Regions from separate parts of the Streptomyces sp. NPDC028298 genome, predicted to be linked through region 1. Evidence: riboswitches for the same ligand, from Rfam matches in the RefSeq annotation. Region 1 holds a riboswitch; each other region holds the start of a gene.
The links. A riboswitch is a leader RNA that binds a small molecule or an ion and turns the genes downstream of it on or off. The one in region 1 is predicted to bind cobalamin.
Positions count from the first base shown of each region.

Region 2: linked by a shared signal. The riboswitch ahead of ACZ4TO_RS37570 (ribonucleoside-diphosphate reductase subunit alpha) and the one ahead of ACZ4TO_RS06425 ((2Fe-2S) ferredoxin domain-containing protein) in region 1 are both predicted to bind cobalamin.
Region 3: linked by a shared signal. The riboswitch ahead of ACZ4TO_RS17875 (CbtB domain-containing protein) and the one ahead of ACZ4TO_RS06425 ((2Fe-2S) ferredoxin domain-containing protein) in region 1 are both predicted to bind cobalamin.
Region 4: linked by a shared signal. The riboswitch ahead of ACZ4TO_RS08885 (cobalamin biosynthesis protein) and the one ahead of ACZ4TO_RS06425 ((2Fe-2S) ferredoxin domain-containing protein) in region 1 are both predicted to bind cobalamin.

Region 1 covers NZ_JBVHTL010000001.1:1,453,579-1,457,766, forward strand. Annotated here, with positions in the region: gene ACZ4TO_RS06420 (tachylectin-related carbohydrate-binding protein) at 1-1,216, opposite strand, end outside; gene ACZ4TO_RS06425 ((2Fe-2S) ferredoxin domain-containing protein) at 1,480-1,854, opposite strand; cobalamin riboswitch at 1,923-2,098, opposite strand; gene ACZ4TO_RS06430 (3-oxoacyl-ACP reductase family protein) at 2,216-2,947, shown strand; gene alc (allantoicase) at 3,072-4,188, opposite strand, start outside.
Region 2 covers NZ_JBVHTL010000011.1:267,513-271,700, forward strand. Annotated here, with positions in the region: gene mctP (monocarboxylate uptake permease MctP) at 1-866, shown strand, start outside; gene ACZ4TO_RS37565 (GNAT family N-acetyltransferase) at 981-1,499, shown strand; cobalamin riboswitch at 1,552-1,700, shown strand; gene ACZ4TO_RS37570 (ribonucleoside-diphosphate reductase subunit alpha) at 1,833-4,188, shown strand, end outside.
Region 3 covers NZ_JBVHTL010000003.1:614,407-618,594, forward strand. Annotated here, with positions in the region: gene ACZ4TO_RS17855 (PadR family transcriptional regulator) at 1-459, opposite strand, end outside; gene ACZ4TO_RS17860 (nuclear transport factor 2 family protein) at 542-934, shown strand; gene ACZ4TO_RS17865 (four-helix bundle copper-binding protein) at 986-1,360, shown strand; gene ACZ4TO_RS17870 (histidine phosphatase family protein) at 1,430-2,014, opposite strand; cobalamin riboswitch at 2,235-2,374, shown strand; gene ACZ4TO_RS17875 (CbtB domain-containing protein) at 2,412-2,633, shown strand; gene ACZ4TO_RS17880 (acyl-CoA dehydrogenase family protein) at 2,900-4,090, shown strand.
Region 4 covers NZ_JBVHTL010000002.1:65,952-70,139, reverse strand. Annotated here, with positions in the region: gene ACZ4TO_RS08890 (cobyric acid synthase) at 1-903, opposite strand, end outside; gene ACZ4TO_RS08885 (cobalamin biosynthesis protein) at 900-1,871, opposite strand; cobalamin riboswitch at 1,979-2,119, opposite strand; gene ACZ4TO_RS08880 (hypothetical protein) at 2,254-2,472, opposite strand; gene ACZ4TO_RS08875 (inorganic phosphate transporter) at 2,493-3,734, opposite strand.

The DNA.
Region 1 (4,188 bases):
TCGCGGTCGAGTAGTTCATGTCCGTGGCCGGGCTGCTCTCGGAGTAGTAGTAGAAGGTGCCCGCGTCCTGGTTCTTCCAGCCCGCGAAGATGACGGCGTGCTCGGAGTAGTCGTTCAGCGCGTCGCCGGGCAGGAGGGCGGTCTTGCTGATCTGCGTGCTCGCGCTGGGCAGCGTCTCGGTCGTCAGCGAGGTGGTGAGGTGCCAGGCCATGGAGACGAAGCCGGAGCAGTCGGTGCGGTAGGAGTGGTCGCCGTCGACGTCCACGGCGGAGGCGCCCTGGTCGTACTGGACGTTGCGGTTGTACCAGTTCTTGGCCCGGTCCATGACCTCGCTGCGGTAGATGGTGCCGCCCTGGACGGACTTCGGCGGCGCCGCCGGCACGTAGGCGCAGTTGTTGGCGTAGGCCGACAGCAGGCTCTGGGTCCAGCCGGAGGCGTCCACCGGGTCGTCGGAGTGGTACGTGATGTCGCCGCCGTCACCGTCGGTCGGGTCGGCGTCGGAGTACCAGTACATGCCGCCGTTGGTGCGGCCGTAGTAGAGGCCGCCGCCCGGCGAGGAGAGCGAGTCGACCGCCGACCAGCCGCTCGCCTTGAGGACGGAGAGGTCCCAGTCGTCCACTCCGTTGATCTTGTAGCTGAGCAGCCGGCCGTCGGCGGTCGAGGCGACGATGCGGTCGTCGCCCGCGGCGGCGAGCGTCTTGAGGACGAAGCCGGTGTCGATCACGACGTGCTGGCCTATGTGCTCCGAGCCCGCCGGCTTGGGCTGGGAGACGACGTACTGGTGGAGCTGGCCGTCGACGGTCCCGTAGAGGTGGCCGGCTCCGTCGTAGACCATCTTGTCGAAGGTCCAGCCGCCGTCCCAGATCTTGACGACTCCCGCGACCCCGAGGGAGGTGTTGTTGGTCTGGATGTCGACGCGGTAGAGGTCGCCGGTGGTCGACGTGACCAGGACCGTGTTGAAGTTGAGCGTCGCCATCGCCTTGGGCGTGAAGCCGAGGTTCGGGCCGATGAGCGTCTTGACGCGGTTGCCGGTGTCCGGCGCGATCTGCGTGTACGTCAGCCGGCCGTCCGAGAGCGTGCCGTACATCGACACGTCCCCGGAGCAGGACGCGACGGCGTGTGCTGCGCCGGCGGTGGTGGCCACCATGCCGAGGGACATCGCGCCGACGGCGGCGACGGCTGCGGTGGTACGGCGGACGGCGTGGCTGAACTTCATGATCTCTCCTGCGGCGTGGAAGTCGTACGGGCGAAGGCACGTCACCGACCGCCCGGCTGCCCTGCAGGTGCAGCCGTGGAGGTCGTCCCGGGCGGGTCGCCCGGTGGCAAGAACTACTTTCGCCGCAGGTCAGGCGGGGTGGAAGAGAGATCGACTGGACGCAAACGGCCTTGGCCCGTTGCGTCCTGACACGGCGTCAAAATGCCCCGGGGCGTCGCATTCGGCGCCCCGGGGCGGGTCGGCCGGCCCCTGCGTGCGCGGGCTCAGGAGTCGGCCGGGCGCCCCGGCGGGGTGAAGGTGTACAGGTCGAGGATGTCCGGCGGCGGAGCGACGCCCGGACCGCCGGCGCGTACCCAGGTCACGATGTCCTCGGTCGCTTCGGGGTCGTTGACGAGTCCGAGCCAGACGGGCCGCGCGCCGGCCGCCCGGCCCGCCGCGGACGGCTGTACGACGACGACGTTGGCCTGGTCGCACACGTCGAGGCACTCGGAGACGCGCACCGGTACCTCGGCGCGCAGCCGCGCGGTCTGTGCGGCGTGGTCCACCCCGGTCACCTTGGGACTGCCGCAGCAGCAGTCCCGGCACACGACGACCCGGCACGGCACGGGTCCGCGCACCGCCGCGGACTCCCCCGACATCTCTTCCGCCGGCGTCTCGGGCACAGCGCACCACTCCCCTCCCGGGGAGATCCGCCCCGGTGTCGATCGAGGAGGCGACCGCGTGAGTCTCCTGGCTCCCGGATCCCCGAACGCTCCGCCTTCCCACCCCGGTCGGGGCAGTGGCATGCCGGAGCGCGCTCACCGGTCACAGTGGCGGGACCGCGCCGGATTCACACCGGCTTCCTCGTTCCGCCGTCGCCTTATGTCGCCGGTCATCATGTCATCCGCCGATGTCGGTGTCCGTTCGCCGCCAGCGTCCCGCGGCCGCGGCGGCTGGGATGGGTTCATGACTTCTCAGACCCTTCAGACCCTTCAGACCTCTCAGACCTCTCAGCGAGACATGGACGGCAAGGTGGCCCTCGTGACCGGCGGGAGCCGGGGCATCGGGGCCGCGACGGCATTGCGGCTGGCCCGCGAGGGCGCGGACGTGGCCATCACCTATGTGAGCGGCAAGGAGGCCGCGGAGGACGTCGTACGGGGTGTCGAGGCGCTCGGGCGCAGGGGGTTGGCCCTGCGCGCGGACGCCTCCGACGCTGCGGAGTCCGGCGCGGTCGCGGACCGGGTCGTCGCGGAGTTCGGGCGGCTCGACGTCCTCGTCAACAACGCGGGGGTGGGGGTCCTGGGTCCGCTGGAGTCCCTGACCCCGGCGGACGTCGACCGGGTGCTCGACGTGAACGTCCGGGGCGTCTTCCTGGCCTCCCGGTCGGCCGCGCCGCATCTCGGGGACGGCGGGCGGATCGTCACGATCGGCAGTTGCATGGCCAAGCGCGTGCCCGGTCCGGGAGGGACGCTCTACGCGATGAGCAAGTCCGCGCTGGTCGGCCTGACCAAGGCGCTGGCGCGGGAGCTCGGCGGCCGCGGGATCACCGCCAACATCGTCCATCCCGGTCCCGTCGACACCGACATGAACCCGGCGGACGGCCCGTACGCGCCGGGCCAGAGCGCGCTGACCGCCGTGGGCCGCTTCGGCACCGCCGACGAGGTCGCGTCGATCGTCGCGTACCTGGCGGGGAGCGAGGCGGGATACGTCACGGGGGCGGAGTTCGCGGTGGACGGCGGACACGCGGCATGACGAGCGGGGATCCGGCCGGGGGCGGCCCCGGCGTGCGGTGAGCCCGCTCCTCCGGAAGGGGGAGCCCCTTCCGGAGGAGCGGAGTCCCCCGTGGTGTGCCCGGCTGCGGACCGAACCGGGCCGCTCAGCCGCCCAGTTCCTGGTGGCGTGCCGTCAGGCGGGACGCGCCCTCCTCCGTCAGGGAGCCGAAGAGGCGCAGGCGGGAGATGCCCCCGTCCGGGAAGATGTCCACGCGCGCGTGCGTGGCGACGGCGGGTGCGGCGAGGGAGAAGCGGTGGTTGGTGTCGGGCTGGAGGCGGGTGCGGGGCAGGATCTCGGTCCACTCCCCCGCGTCCGGGCCATCGCCGTCGCGCACCGAGACCGAGGCCCAGCCGGCGCTGTTGCCCTTCAGATACGCCGTGTCGATCTCGAAGGCGCGGATCTCGGACCGGGCGACGAGCCGGTAGCGGATCCAGTCGTTGCCGTCGTCGCGTCGCCTGCGGGTCTCCCAGCCGTCGTCCATCTTGCGCGAACGGCCGGGCTGGATGGTGTTGGTGGCGGGTGAGTAGAAGAGGTCGGAGGCGTCCTCGACCTGTCCGCCGTTCTCCAGGGCGACCACGTCGAACGTGCCGAGGGCGGACAGCCAGCGCGGGTCGGGCACGACCTCGCCGTACACGCGCAGCCGGGCGATGCCGCCGTCGGGGTGCTGGTTGACCCGCAGGTGGGTGAAGCGCTGTTCGACGGAGACGGTGAATCCGTTGGCCGCGTGACCGCCGACCGGCGTGCGCGGTACCAGAGTCGTCCACTTCACCTCGTCCGCCAGGAGTTCCTCGGGGGAGGGCGAACCGGGCACGGAGGCGCCCTCGACCGACACCGCCTGCGGATAGTTGCCGCGGAAGTGGGCGGTGTCGACGACGATCCCGCGGATCACCCCGGGGGCACCGAGCCGTACCAGGGCCCAGTCGTGGTCCTCGGCGGTCGGCCACGGGTGCTCGGCGGAGGCGCCACGGCGCCGCCGGGTCTCCCAGCCGTCCATGACCTTGCCCTTGTGGCCGAAGTGCTCGGGGTCGAACTCGGCGGCCCCGGCGACGAGAAGGTTCTCGCGCTGGGCGAAGAACTCGTCGTTGGCGGCGACGACGCCCGCGCCGAGCTGCCGGTCCGCCAGGTTGGCGTACCGGGTGAAGGGGAAGTCGGTGGTGCGGTAGTCCGCGTACGGGTCACCGCCTCCGTAGGGGTTCGCGTCTCCGGTGAAGCTCTGGGTC
Region 2 (4,188 bases), on a different contig from region 1:
AGTGGACGTACGCCACCCTCGCGCTCGGCTCGGCGCTGGCCCTGTTCATGTATCCGCACTCGGTCACCGCGACGCTGTCCGGCCGCAGCCGGGAGGTGATCCGCCGCAACACCACGATCCTGCCGCTGTACTCGCTGATGCTGGGCCTGCTCGCCCTGCTCGGGTTCATGGCGATCGCGGCGGGCGTGAAGGTCACCAACGGCCAGCTCGCCATCCCCCAGCTCTTCGAGAACATGTTCCCCGACTGGTTCGCGGGCGTCGCCTTCGCCGCCATCGGCATCGGCGCGCTCGTCCCGGCGGCCATCATGTCGATCGCTGCCGCGAATCTCTTCACCCGCAACATCTACAAGGACTTCATCAACCCGGCCGCGACCCCGCGCCAGGAGACCCGGGTCTCCAAGCTGGTCTCGCTGCTGGTGAAGGTGGGCGCGCTGGTCTTCGTCCTGACCATGGACAAGACCGTCGCGATCAACTTCCAGTTGCTGGGCGGCATCTGGATCCTGCAGACCTTCCCGTCGCTGGTCGGCGGTCTGTTCACCCGCTGGTTCCACCGCTGGGCGCTGCTGGGCGGCTGGGCGGTCGGGATGCTCTACGGCACGATCGCCGCCTACGGCGTGGCCTCCCCGACGCAGAAACACTTCGGCGGCAGCTCGAAGGAGATCCCCGGCATCGGGGAGATCGGCTACATCGGTCTGACGGCGTTCGTCCTGAACGTGGCCGTGGCCGTCGTCCTGACCTTCGTCCTCAGGGCGCTCAAGGCCCCGGAGGGCGTGGACGAGACCTCGCCCGGGGACTACACGGCCGACTCCGGCGATCCGGGCGTCGAGACGGAACTCCCGCCGGCCACGGCGGACGCGAGCCACTAGGCGAGCTCGGGGACGGCACCGGCCCACCGGCCGGTGCCGGGAGAGTCGTGAACGACGGGCCGCCGGTGAAAAACCGGCGGCCCGTCGCCGTGCCGGTCGGGCACACTCGCCCGCATGGACATCGTCATCCGCCCGGCGCGGCCCGAGGAGTACCCCGTCATCGGTGAGATCGCGGCCCGGGCCTATCTCGGGGACGGGCTGCTCGACTTCGGGGAGAGCGACGCGTACCTCACGAGGCTGCGGGACGTCGCGGGGCGCGCGGCCGTCGCCGAGGTGCTGGTGGCCGCCGAGGGGGACCGGGTGCTCGGCAGTGTGACGTTCGCGGCGGACGGCAGCCCCATGGCCGACTCGGCGCACGAGGGGGAGGCCGAGATCCGGATGCTGGCGGTCGCGCGGGAGGCGCGCGGCCGGGGCGCGGGCGAGGCCCTCGTGCGCGCCTGCGTGGCGCGGGCACGGGCCCTGGAGGGCTGCGCGCGCCTCGTGCTGTCCACCCAGCGCACGATGCACAGCGCCCACCGGCTCTACGAGCGCATCGGCTTCACCCGCACTCCGGAGCGCGACTGGAACCCCTTCCCGGAGCTCGACGACATCCGGCTGCTCACTTACGAGTTGACGCTCCAGCACGCTCCGTAGCGCTCTCGGACATCGAGCGGACACAACATGTGGGGGTAGTCCCGAAGCCCGGCACAAGATGTATGCTCATGGTCGCTGTCGCCGCAGGGGAATCCGGTGCGAATCCGGAACTGTCCCGCAACGGTGTACTTGTGCGTGTTCGCGTCTGCGTGTGCCCGTACTCGCGTCAGTCCGAGGACCTGCCGACAGCGCGCCCCGGCCGACCGGCCCGGGTGCCGACGACGTCCGGGCCTCGCGGAATGGGCCGGTGGACGCGGAGCGCTGCTGCCCGAAAGCGCTCCCGTGTGCCCCGTGCCCCCCGTAAGGCCCCGTGCCGAGCGAGGAGAGCCCCACGTGACCATCGCGCCAGCCGATCCGGCTTCAGTGACCGCGCAGCAGGCCCCGGTGGAGACCGACGGTCCCGGGACCGCGCTGCTGCGGACCCTGACGGATCTGACCGCCGACCTCCCCGACGCCGACCCCGGCCGGGTCGCCGCGGCGGCGCTGCGCGGCCGGTCCGCCCGCGCCGACGAGGCCGAGCTGCGCGAACTGGCCACCGAGGCGGCCGCGGGTCTCATCTCCGAGGACCCCGCCTACTCCCGGCTGGCCGCCCGGCTGCTCGCGATCACCATCGCCGCCGAGGCCGCCTCCCAGGGCGTCACCACCTTCTCCGAGTCGGTCGCCGTCGGCCACCACGAGGGCCTGATCGCCGACCGTACGGCCGCGTTCGTGCGGCTGCACACGGACCGCCTCGACGCGCTGATCGACGCCGAGGGCGACGACCGGTTCGGCTACTTCGGGCTGCGCACGCTGCACAGCCGCTATCTGCTCCGGCACCCGATCACCCGCAAGGTCGTCGAGAGGCCCCAGCACTTCATGCTGCGGGTGGCCTCCGGTCTCGCGGAGGACGACACCGTCCGCTCCGTGGAGGAGGTCGCCGCGCTCTACCGGCTCATGAGCCGCCTCGACTACCTCCCCTCCTCCCCCACGCTCTTCAACTCCGGTACGCGGCACCCCCAGATGTCGTCCTGCTACCTCCTCGACTCGCCGCTGGACGAGCTGGACTCCATCTACGACCGCTACCACCAGGTGGCGCGGCTGTCGAAGCACGCGGGCGGCATCGGACTGTCCTACTCCCGCATCCGCAGCCGCGGTTCGCTGATCCGCGGCACCAACGGGCACTCCAACGGCATCGTCCCGTTCCTGAAGACGCTCGACGCCTCGGTCGCCGCGGTGAACCAGGGCGGCCGGCGCAAGGGCGCGGCGGCGGTCTACCTGGAGACCTGGCACTCCGACATCGAGGAGTTCCTGGAGCTGCGCGACAACACCGGTGAGGACGCCCGGCGTACGCACAACCTGAACCTCGCGCACTGGATCCCGGACGAGTTCATGCGCCGGGTGAACGAGGACGGCGTCTGGTCGCTGTTCTCCCCCGCCGACGTGCCGGAACTGGTCGACCTGTGGGGCGACGAGTTCGACGCGGCCTACCGCAAGGCCGAGGAGGCCGGGCTCGCCCGGAAGACCATCCCGGCCCGCGACCTCTACGGCCGCATGATGCGCACCCTCGCGCAGACCGGCAACGGCTGGATGACCTTCAAGGACGCCGCCAACCGGACCGCCAACCAGACGGCGGAGCCGGGCCACACGGTCCACTCCTCGAACCTGTGCACCGAGATCCTGGAGGTCACGGACGACGGGGAGACGGCGGTCTGCAACCTGGGCTCGGTCAACCTCGGCGCGTTCGTGACCGGCGGGGACATCGACTGGGAGCGGCTCGACGAGACCGTGCGCACCGCGGTGACCTTCCTCGACCGCGTGGTGGACATCAACTTCTACCCCACCGAGCAGGCGGGCCGCTCCAACGCCAAGTGGCGTCCGGTCGGTCTCGGCGCGATGGGCCTGCAGGACGTCTTCTTCAAGCTGCGGATCCCGTTCGACTCGCCCGAGGCCCGCGCGCTGTCCACCCGGATCGCCGAGCGGATCATGCTCGCCTCGTACGAGGCCTCCGCGGACCTCGCCGAGCGCAACGGACCGCTCCCGGCCTGGGAGAAGACCCGTACCGCCCGCGGCGTGCTGCACCCGGACCACTTCGACGTCGAGCTGAACTGGCCGGAGCGCTGGGCGGCCCTGCGGCAGCGGATCGCGGAGGTCGGCATGCGCAACTCGCTGCTGCTCGCCATCGCTCCGACCGCCACCATCGCCTCGATCGCGGGCGTGTACGAGTGCATCGAGCCGCAGGTGTCGAACCTGTTCAAGCGCGAGACGCTCTCCGGCGAGTTCCTCCAGGTCAACTCCTATCTGGTGGACGAGCTGAAGAAGCTCGGCGTGTGGGACGCGCAGACCCGTGAGGCGCTGCGCGAGTCCAGCGGCTCGGTGCAGGGCTTCACCTGGGTCCCGCAGGACGTCCGCGACCTGTACCGCACGGCGTGGGAGATCCCGCAGCGCGGCCTGATCGACATGGCGGCGGCCCGGACCCCGTTCCTGGACCAGGCCCAGTCGCTGAACCTGTTCCTGGAGACGCCGACCATCGGCAAGCTCTCCTCGATGTACTCCTACGCCTGGAAGTCGGGCCTGAAGACGACGTACTACCTGCGGTCCCGGCCCGCGACGCGCATCGCCCGCGCGGCCCAGGCCCAGGCGCGGCCCGAGACCACGATCCCCGTCCAGCAGGCGGCCGACCCCGACGCCGTCGCCTGCTCCCTTGAGAACC
Region 3 (4,188 bases), on a different contig from region 1:
GCCCACGCGCTCCGCCTCGGCCAGGTACGCGTCCTCGGTGCGCCCGTCGAGCAGGCGGGCGCCGATCCGTTCGTAGTGCGCCAGTTTGGCGCGCGACCACTCCAGCCGTTCGGCGATCGCCGCGCGGACGGCGTCGGCGTCCCCCATGTCGAGGGCGTACACCTTGACCATCAGCTCGTCGCGGATCGCGGTCGGCTTCGCGGGTGCCGAGGTGAAGGAAGCGAGCGCTTCGAGGCCGGTCGTGGTCAGCGAGAAGAGCCGCTTGTTGGGCCGGCGCTCCTGCTGGACGACCCGGGCCTCGATCAGCCCCTCGGACTCCATCCGGTCGAGTTCCCGGTAGAGCTGCTGCGGGGTCGCCATCCAGAAGTTGGCCACCGAGGCGTCGAAGCCCTTGGCCAGGTCGTACCCCGACGCCTCACCCTCCAGGAGCGAGGCCAGTACCGCGTTGCGCAATGCCATCCGGCAAGGCTAGACGCCCCGCACTCACAGGACTAATCTTATCCACACCTAATCAACTAATTGAGTATGAGAGGCGGGCGCAATGAACTCCTTCCGCAAGGCCGTGGAGGCCGGAGACCTCGACGCGGTCGAGGAGCTGCTGGCCGACGACGTCGTGTTCACCAGCCCCGTCGCCTTCAAGCCGTACCCGGGCAAGCCGATCACCGCCGCCATCCTGCGGGGCGTCTGGCGTGTCTTCAGCGACTTCCGCTACGTCCGTGAGATCGCCGGTGCCGACGGCCGCGACCACGCGCTCGTCTTCACGGCCAAGGTGGGCGACAAGGAGATCAACGGCTGCGACTTCCTGCACTTCGACGAGGAGGGCCGCATCGACGAATTCACCGTGATGGTCCGCCCGTTGTCGGCGGCGCAGGCTCTCTCCGAGGCCATGGGGGCTCAGTTCGAGCAGATCTCCCGGGAGGCGGCCGGCGCCTGAGCGCGTGGCCTCGCGCTGTTTGAACCGACTCCCTCCGGCTACCCGCCTGTTGTGACGACGACGCCATCACAGCAGGAGCTCTTCCGGTACCTGGAGGACCGCTTCGAGTGCGCCCGGGCCTGCGCCGAATGCGCCAGGACCTCCACGCTGCGCGCGAGCCTCATGGATCCCGACGGGCCCAAGCAGCAGGAGGCCGCGCGGCGGTCGGGCATCCTGTGCGCGGAGGTCTGCGAGGCGACCTGCCATGTGCTGTCCCGTCATCCGGGGCTCAGCGACCGGGAGCTCCGCGCCCGGCTGGAGTGGTGCCGGGACGTCTGCCTGGAGTGCGCCGAAGCCTTCGACGCGTGTCCGGGGTCGGAGGCCGCCGCGCGGAAATGCCGCGAATGCGCGCGCTCCTGCACGGACTTCATCGCCACGTTACGGTGAGGCCTCGCGGGCCCACGTCGGGCGGCCCCGGATCGTCGCCCGGAGCAGCGCAGACCCGGCCCACCCGGATCAGGCAGGCCCGACGAGCGGGCGTCCGGCGCGGAGGTTCCAGCGTCCGGCGCGCCCGCTCAACTCCGTCACGGTGAGCGGCGGCACGTCCACACGCCAGAACGCATGCTCCGGCGCCCCCAACACCCGTACCACCAGCGCCCGTACGACCTCGGGCTCCACCACGGCGACGGTGCGGCCGTCGAAACCGGCCGCCGTGTCCAGGCGTTCCGTCACCCGGTCGCAGAACGCCACCACAGACTCGCCGTCGTGCGGCGCCGCCGTCGGATCGGCGAGCCAGCGTGCCACCGCCTCCGGCTCCTTCGCGCTCACCTCGGTCAGCGTCGCCCCGCGCCAGCGGCCCACGTCGAGCGGGGCCAACTCCGGTGTCTCGGCGGCGCCTTCGAGTCCGAGTGCCTCGGCGGTCTGCCGGCATCGCGCGGTGGGGGAGACCCACAGGCGTCCGCCCGCCGGAACGGCGCCCGCGTCGGCGGCCGCGCGTGCCGCCCGCAGGCCCGAGGCGTCCACCGGACTCCCGTCGTCGAAGCGGGCCTCGCGCAGCGCCTCGCTGATCGCCGCGGAGATCAAGATCACTCGGCTGGTCATGCCTTCACTCTCATGTGTCGCGGGCTCGGACCGTGTGCCATGGTCCAGCCCGCTCCGTCCGTCGTGTGGTGCGGATCGTGCGGCGTACCCGTGGACAGAGGCGGAATCCCCGGGCCCATCAGGCACGTTACTGTCCCACCGTCATGCTCCACGAACCGCAGGGCGCACGGAGCGCCGGGGTGTGCGCCCTTGGCCGGGCCGACTGCTTCGCGGTACGGTCACATGGATATTGACGACGGTTCGACGGAAGCCCGGTGGAAATCCGGCACGGTCGCGCCACTGTAAGCCCGGCACATGTCACTCCGGCCAGGGGTGACAGACGCGGGCAAGTCAGACCCGTGGCTGTCGTCCTGTGCACCACCGAGACGGGACGCGAGTTCCCCAGGAGGTTCTGCCCATGGCGCAGTCCGTCGTCCAGCCGACCGCCACGCCCACCGCCGTTCCCGCCAAGCTGCCGATCGGCGCGATCGTCCCCTGGGCGGCGTTCTTCGGCATCCTCATGCTGGTCCTGCTCTACTTCGTCGGTGCCGAACAGGGCGCCACCTCCCTCGTCTCCGGCGAGAACGTCCACGAGTGGGTCCACGACGCCCGGCACCTGCTCGGGTTCCCCTGCCACTGACGGCGACAGGGGACGTACGAGCCACGCTGTTGCGCGAGGGCCGGGAAACCGGCCCGCACGAGGGGGCGGTGCCCGGGAGACCGGACACCGCCCCCTCGTGCGCACCCCGCAGCCACACCCGCATCCCACGCCTCGCCCCGACGCCTGCACCCCACACCCTCGGCAGGTCATCTCCCCGTAGCCGTCCGCGTCATCGGCATTCCCAATTTCTGGAACACGTTCTACGGTGTGCGCCGTCAGGTCGGGCTCGGGGAGCAGGAGGCGCCGTGCATCTCGAATACACGCCGGAGCAGCAGCGGTTGCGGACCGAACTTCGTCTCTACTTCGCCGAGTTGGTGCCGGACAACGCCTACGCCCGCTACGGCGATCCCGCGGCGCAGAAGCGCTTCTACCGCGAGACGATCCGACGCCTCGGCACCGACGGCTGGCTCGGGGTCGGCTGGCCCAAGGAGTACGGCGGGCGGGGCCTGAGCCCGATGGAGCAGTTCATCTTCTTCGACGAGGCCGCCCAGGCCGGGGTGCCGTTGCCACTGATGGCGCTCAACACGGTGGGGCCGACGATCATGCGGTTCGGAACGGAGGAGCAGAAGTCGTACTTCCTGCCGAAGATCCTGGCCGGTGAGATCGACTTCGCGATCGGCTACAGCGAGCCCGGTGCCGGGACCGACCTGGCCGCGCTCCGGACCCGGGCCGTGCGGGAGGGCGACGAGGAGAGCGGCCACTACACGGTCGACGGCCAGAAGATCTGGACGACCAACGGCGACACGGCCGACTGGGTGTGGCTCGCGGTCCGCACCGACCCGGACGCCCCGCCGCACAAGGGCATCACCATGCTCCTCGTCCCGACCTCCGACCCCGGCTACTCCTGCACCCTGATCAACACGCTCGCCTCGCACGACACCACGGCCAGCTACTACGAGAACATCCGCGTCCCCGCCACGCGCCGGGTCGGCGAGGAGAACAAGGGCTGGCGGCTGATCACCAACCAGCTCAACCACGAGCGCGTCACCCTCGCGGCACACGGCACCATGGCCATCCGCGCCCTGCACGACGTCCAGCGCTGGGCGATGGAGACCAAGCTCGCCGACGGCCGCCGCGTCGTCGACCTCCCGTGGGTGCGCCGCCTCCTCGCGCGCACGCACACCCGGCTGGACGCCATGAAACTCCTCAACTGGCGCATGGTGAACGCCGTCCAGGAGGGCACGCTCACCCCGCAGGACGCCTCCGCCGTCAAGGTGTACGGCTCCGAGGCGCGCCGGGACGCGTACGCCTGGCTGATGGAGATCGTGGCGGCTCCCGGTGTCCTCAAGGAGGGCTCGGCCGGCGCCGTCCTGCACGGCGAACTCGAACGCGGCTACCGCTCGGCCGTGATCTTCACCTTCGGCGGCGGCAACAACGAGATCCAGCGGGAGATCATCTCGTGGATCGGGCTGGGGATGCCCCGCGTGCGGCGCTGACGCGATGTGACGAAGCTTTTCAGTTGGCACAAAAGCGGGATAGTTGGCACCGTACACAGGGCGCGGACCTGAGGGTAGCGGGCCCGGCTTGCAGCCTG
Region 4 (4,188 bases), on a different contig from region 1:
CAGCGCGTCCACGTCGGTGAAGTTGGACATCAGCGGGATCGCGCAGACGGCGACCCGCAGGACGTCCTCGCCGACGGGGGCGGCGACGGCGGACTCGCGGACGGCGCCGCGCAGCGAGACCCGCAGCCCGTCCTCCTCGTCGATGCCGAGCCCGTGCTGGAAGGGCAGCACGCCGTAGGTGCGCCGCCCGGTCAGGCCGTGCAGCATGTCGAGCCCCGGCTCCAGCAGGCTCACGTCACCGCGGAACTTGTTGACGAGGAATCCGGCGACGAGCGCCTGGTCCTCGGGCGACAGCAGCGCGACGGTCCCGAAGAACGAGGCGAACACCCCGCCCCGGTCGATGTCGCCGACGACGAGCACGGGAAGCCCCGCGTTCCGCGCCACCCCCATGTTCACGATGTCGGTGCGCCGCAGATTGATCTCGGCCGGGCTGCCGGCCCCTTCACAGATCACCGCGTCATACGTGCCCCGCAACTGCGTCAGACAGTCGAGGACGGTGGCGAGGAGTGCTTCCTGGCGCCCCCCGCGCAGCCGGTCCCCGGGCGCCGCGGCGCCCGGCGCGGGGCCCGTCGCGGACCCTGTCGTCCCGAAGAAGCCGCGGGCGCTCATCTCGCCGACCGGCCTGCCCATCAGGACGACCTGACTGCTGCGGTCGCTGCCCGGTTTCAGCAGCACCGGATTCATCAGCGCGGTCGGCTCCACACGGGCGGCCTGCGCCTGCATGGCCTGCGCCCGCCCGATCTCGGCGCCCTCGCGCGTCACGAACGAGTTCAGCGACATGTTCTGGGCCTTGAAGGGCGCGACCTTGACACCCTGGCGCGCCAGCCACCGGCAGATCCCGGCGGTCACGACGCTCTTGCCCGCGTCCGAGGTGGTCCCGGCGATCAGCAGTCCGCCGCTCATGCGGTGCGCCCCTTCCTGGTGAACGGAACCCGTCCGGCCCCGGTGAGCAGAACCCGCCCGGCGGCGCTCACGCCGAGCGCGAGCCAGCCGACGCGCCGGGAGAGCCGTACGGCCCGTTCGATGTCGTGGACGTGGACGGCGCGCCCCGCGCCGTTGAGCACGGGCCGGTGCTCGACCCGTCCGCCGTACGAGAGGGTGCCGCCGAGCCGCACGCCGAGCGTGCCCGCGAACGAGGCCTCCACGGGCCCGGCGTTGGGGCTCGGATGCTTGCGGGCGTCCGCGCGCCAGGCCCGCAGGGCTCCGCGCGGGTCGGGTCCGGCCACGGCCGCGAGGACGGCGGTCAGCCGGGCTCCCGGCCAGCCGGCCAGGTCGTCGAGCCGGGCGGAGGCCCAGCCGTAGCGCCGGTGGCGGGGGGAACTGTGTCCGACCATGGCGTCGAGCGTGTTCACGGCGCGGAAGGCGACGAGTCCGGGCACACCACCGACGGCCCCCCAGACCAGGGCGCCCACGACGGCGTCGGAGGTGTTCTCGGCGACGGACTCGACGACCGCGCGCGCGACGCCGTCGGCGTCCAGCGCCTGCGGATCGCGTCCGCACAGGTGCGGCAGCCGCTCCCGGGCCGCGCCGAGGTCACCGGCCGCGAGCGCGCCGCCGATCGTCCGCGCCTCGCGGCCGAGTGAGGTGCCTCCGACGACGGCCCAGGTGGCGGCGGCGGTCAGGGCGACGGAGGCGGCGGGGGAGCGGCGTACGGTACGACTCGCCAGCGCGGCCAGTCCGGTGGCGCCGCCGACGCAGACGGCCGTGTGCAGCGCGCCCCACCCGCGGTGGTCGCGCCACAGTGTCCGTTCGACGGTCGCGGCGGCCCGCCCGAAAGCGGCGACCGGATGCCCTCGGCGGGGATCGCCGAGCAACAGGTCGCCGAGAAGGCCTGCGGCGGCGCCGTACGCGAAGACGCGATCGGCACGCACGGGGTCAGCCGGCCGTGGGGTGGAGCGGAACCCTCGTACTCAGCGAAACGGGCAACGGGCAGCCGCGCATGGCGATATGTCCTCACTCAGGGTGTCCACGCCCTGGTTCGACGAGACCGGCGGTGAGAGTTCCTGGCTCCCGGGGAGTTTCTTCCCCGATGACAGTGGCGGGACCGCGCCGGATTCGCACCGGCTTCCTCTCATGCCGCCGTACTTGGCTCCGGCAGTCCACCACGGGGCGAGAACGGCCGTCAACTGGCTGTTGACCTGCGGAGGGACAGTGTGCGCAGGCCCACATACGCGTGGGGTGCGGGACGGTGATCCGTCCCGCACCCCACGCGCGGTACCGCTCGGCTCGGCCCGGTTCCGGGCCGTCGCCGGGCTACTTGGTGATGATCAGGGAGATGCCGTACGCCACCGCCGCGGCGCAGGCCGCGAAGCAGACGTACGCGCCGGTGGCCGCCGCGACCGCGGAACCGCCCTGGGCGGACTCCTTCTTGGAGAGGCCGGCGACGCCGAGGGTGAAGAGGGCGACGAGGGCCACGGTCACTCCGAGGCTGACCCCGAACACGGATCCGAGGGCTGACCAGTCGATGCTCATGCTGTTTCTTCCTTCGGTTCTCAGGCCACTCGGGACGGCGCCGACGGGTTCGCCGTGGGCTCGGCCGGAGCCGGGATGGTGGCCGTGAGGCCTTCGGCCACGGTGCCGGCCGGGGGCGGGGTGACCGCGGCGATGGCCTGCGTCACCACACCGGCGGGCTCCTCGGTGTCGTTCACGTTGTTGTGGTCGACGACCTCGCGGCGCGAGCGGCGCCAGATCGCGAAGCTGGAACCGACCAGGAAGACCGCGACCAGCGTGGTGCCCCAGGCGCCGAAACCGGTCACCCATTCGGCGAGCGCGCCGACCAGGGCGGCGGCGGGCAGCGTGAGGACCCAGGCCACGACCATGCGGGTGGCGGTGGACCAGCGGACCACACCGCCCTTGCGGCCGAGACCGGCGCCCATCACGGAACCGGAGACCGAGTGCGTGGTGGAGAGGGAGAAGCCGATGTGCGAGGAGGCCAGGATGACCGTCGCCGCGCTGGTCTGGGCGGCGAAGCCCTGCTGCGGCTGAAGGTCGGTCAGGCCCCGGCCCATCGTGCGGATGATGCGCCAGCCGCCGAGGTAGGTGCCGAGCGCGATGGCGAGACCGGCGGAGAGGATGACCCAGACCGGCGGGTCGGAGTCGGGAGCGACGGCGCCACCGGCGACCAGGGCCAGGGTGATGATGCCCATCGTCTTCTGCGCGTCGTTGGTGCCGTGGGCCAGCGAGACCAGGCCCGCGGAGGCGATCTGGCCGGCGCGGTAGCCCTTCTTGGTGGCCTTGGTGTCGGCGCCACCGCTCAGCTTGTACGACAGCCGGGTCGCGAGCATGGCGGCCAGACCGGCGACGATCGGGGCGGCGACGGCGGGCAGAAGCACCTTGCCGACCAGGACGTCACCGTGCACGGCGCCGGTACCGGCGGAGGCGATGGTGGCGCCGACCAGGCCGCCCATGAGGGCGTGCGAGGAGCTGGACGGGAGTCCGACGAGCCACGTCACCAGATTCCAGAGGATCGCGCCGACGAGCGCGGCGAAGATCACCTCTGGCCGGATGCCTGTCTCGTCGACGAGGCCCTTGGAGATCGTGTTGGCGACCTCGACGGAGAGGAAGGCGCCGACAAGGTTGAGGGCGGCGGACATGGCCACCGCGACCTTGGGCTTGAGTGCGCCGGTCGAGATGGTGGTGGCCATCGCGTTGGCGGTGTCGTGGAAACCGTTCGTGAAATCGAACACGAGAGCGGTGACGATCACGATTCCGAGGAGGAGCGTGATGTGTTCCATTTACCCAGGCTTCTGTTGGACGTCAGTGGCAGGTGGACCGTAGGCAACCTGGGTGAACGGAAGATGAACTGGGCCGGACCGGGTGGTGTCCTGAACGGTGGATCCCCATTCCGCTTGTGTGGAGGAACGGTTCGGCAGGTTCGAACGGATTCGGAATTCCGTGCTCCGCTTGGGGTCCGCGCCTCGGGTTCGCGGCTCGAACTGAGGGGGGTTTAGATGACGAGATCCCCGTCACGCCCAGGCTGTAGCCGTCATCACACCCCTGGACGGCTCGAAGGGGTCGCCCGGTGAGGGTCCTCCGGGCCGGTGCGGGGTCGTAGCGGGTCGACCACGGGGTGTGATCCGCGGCAAATGTCCGACCGGCGCGACGTCTGCGATCCGACGACATGATGTGACTCAAATCACATACAACCGTGGGCTCTTGGCGGGTCGTATACGTCCTGGAGCCCGCCCG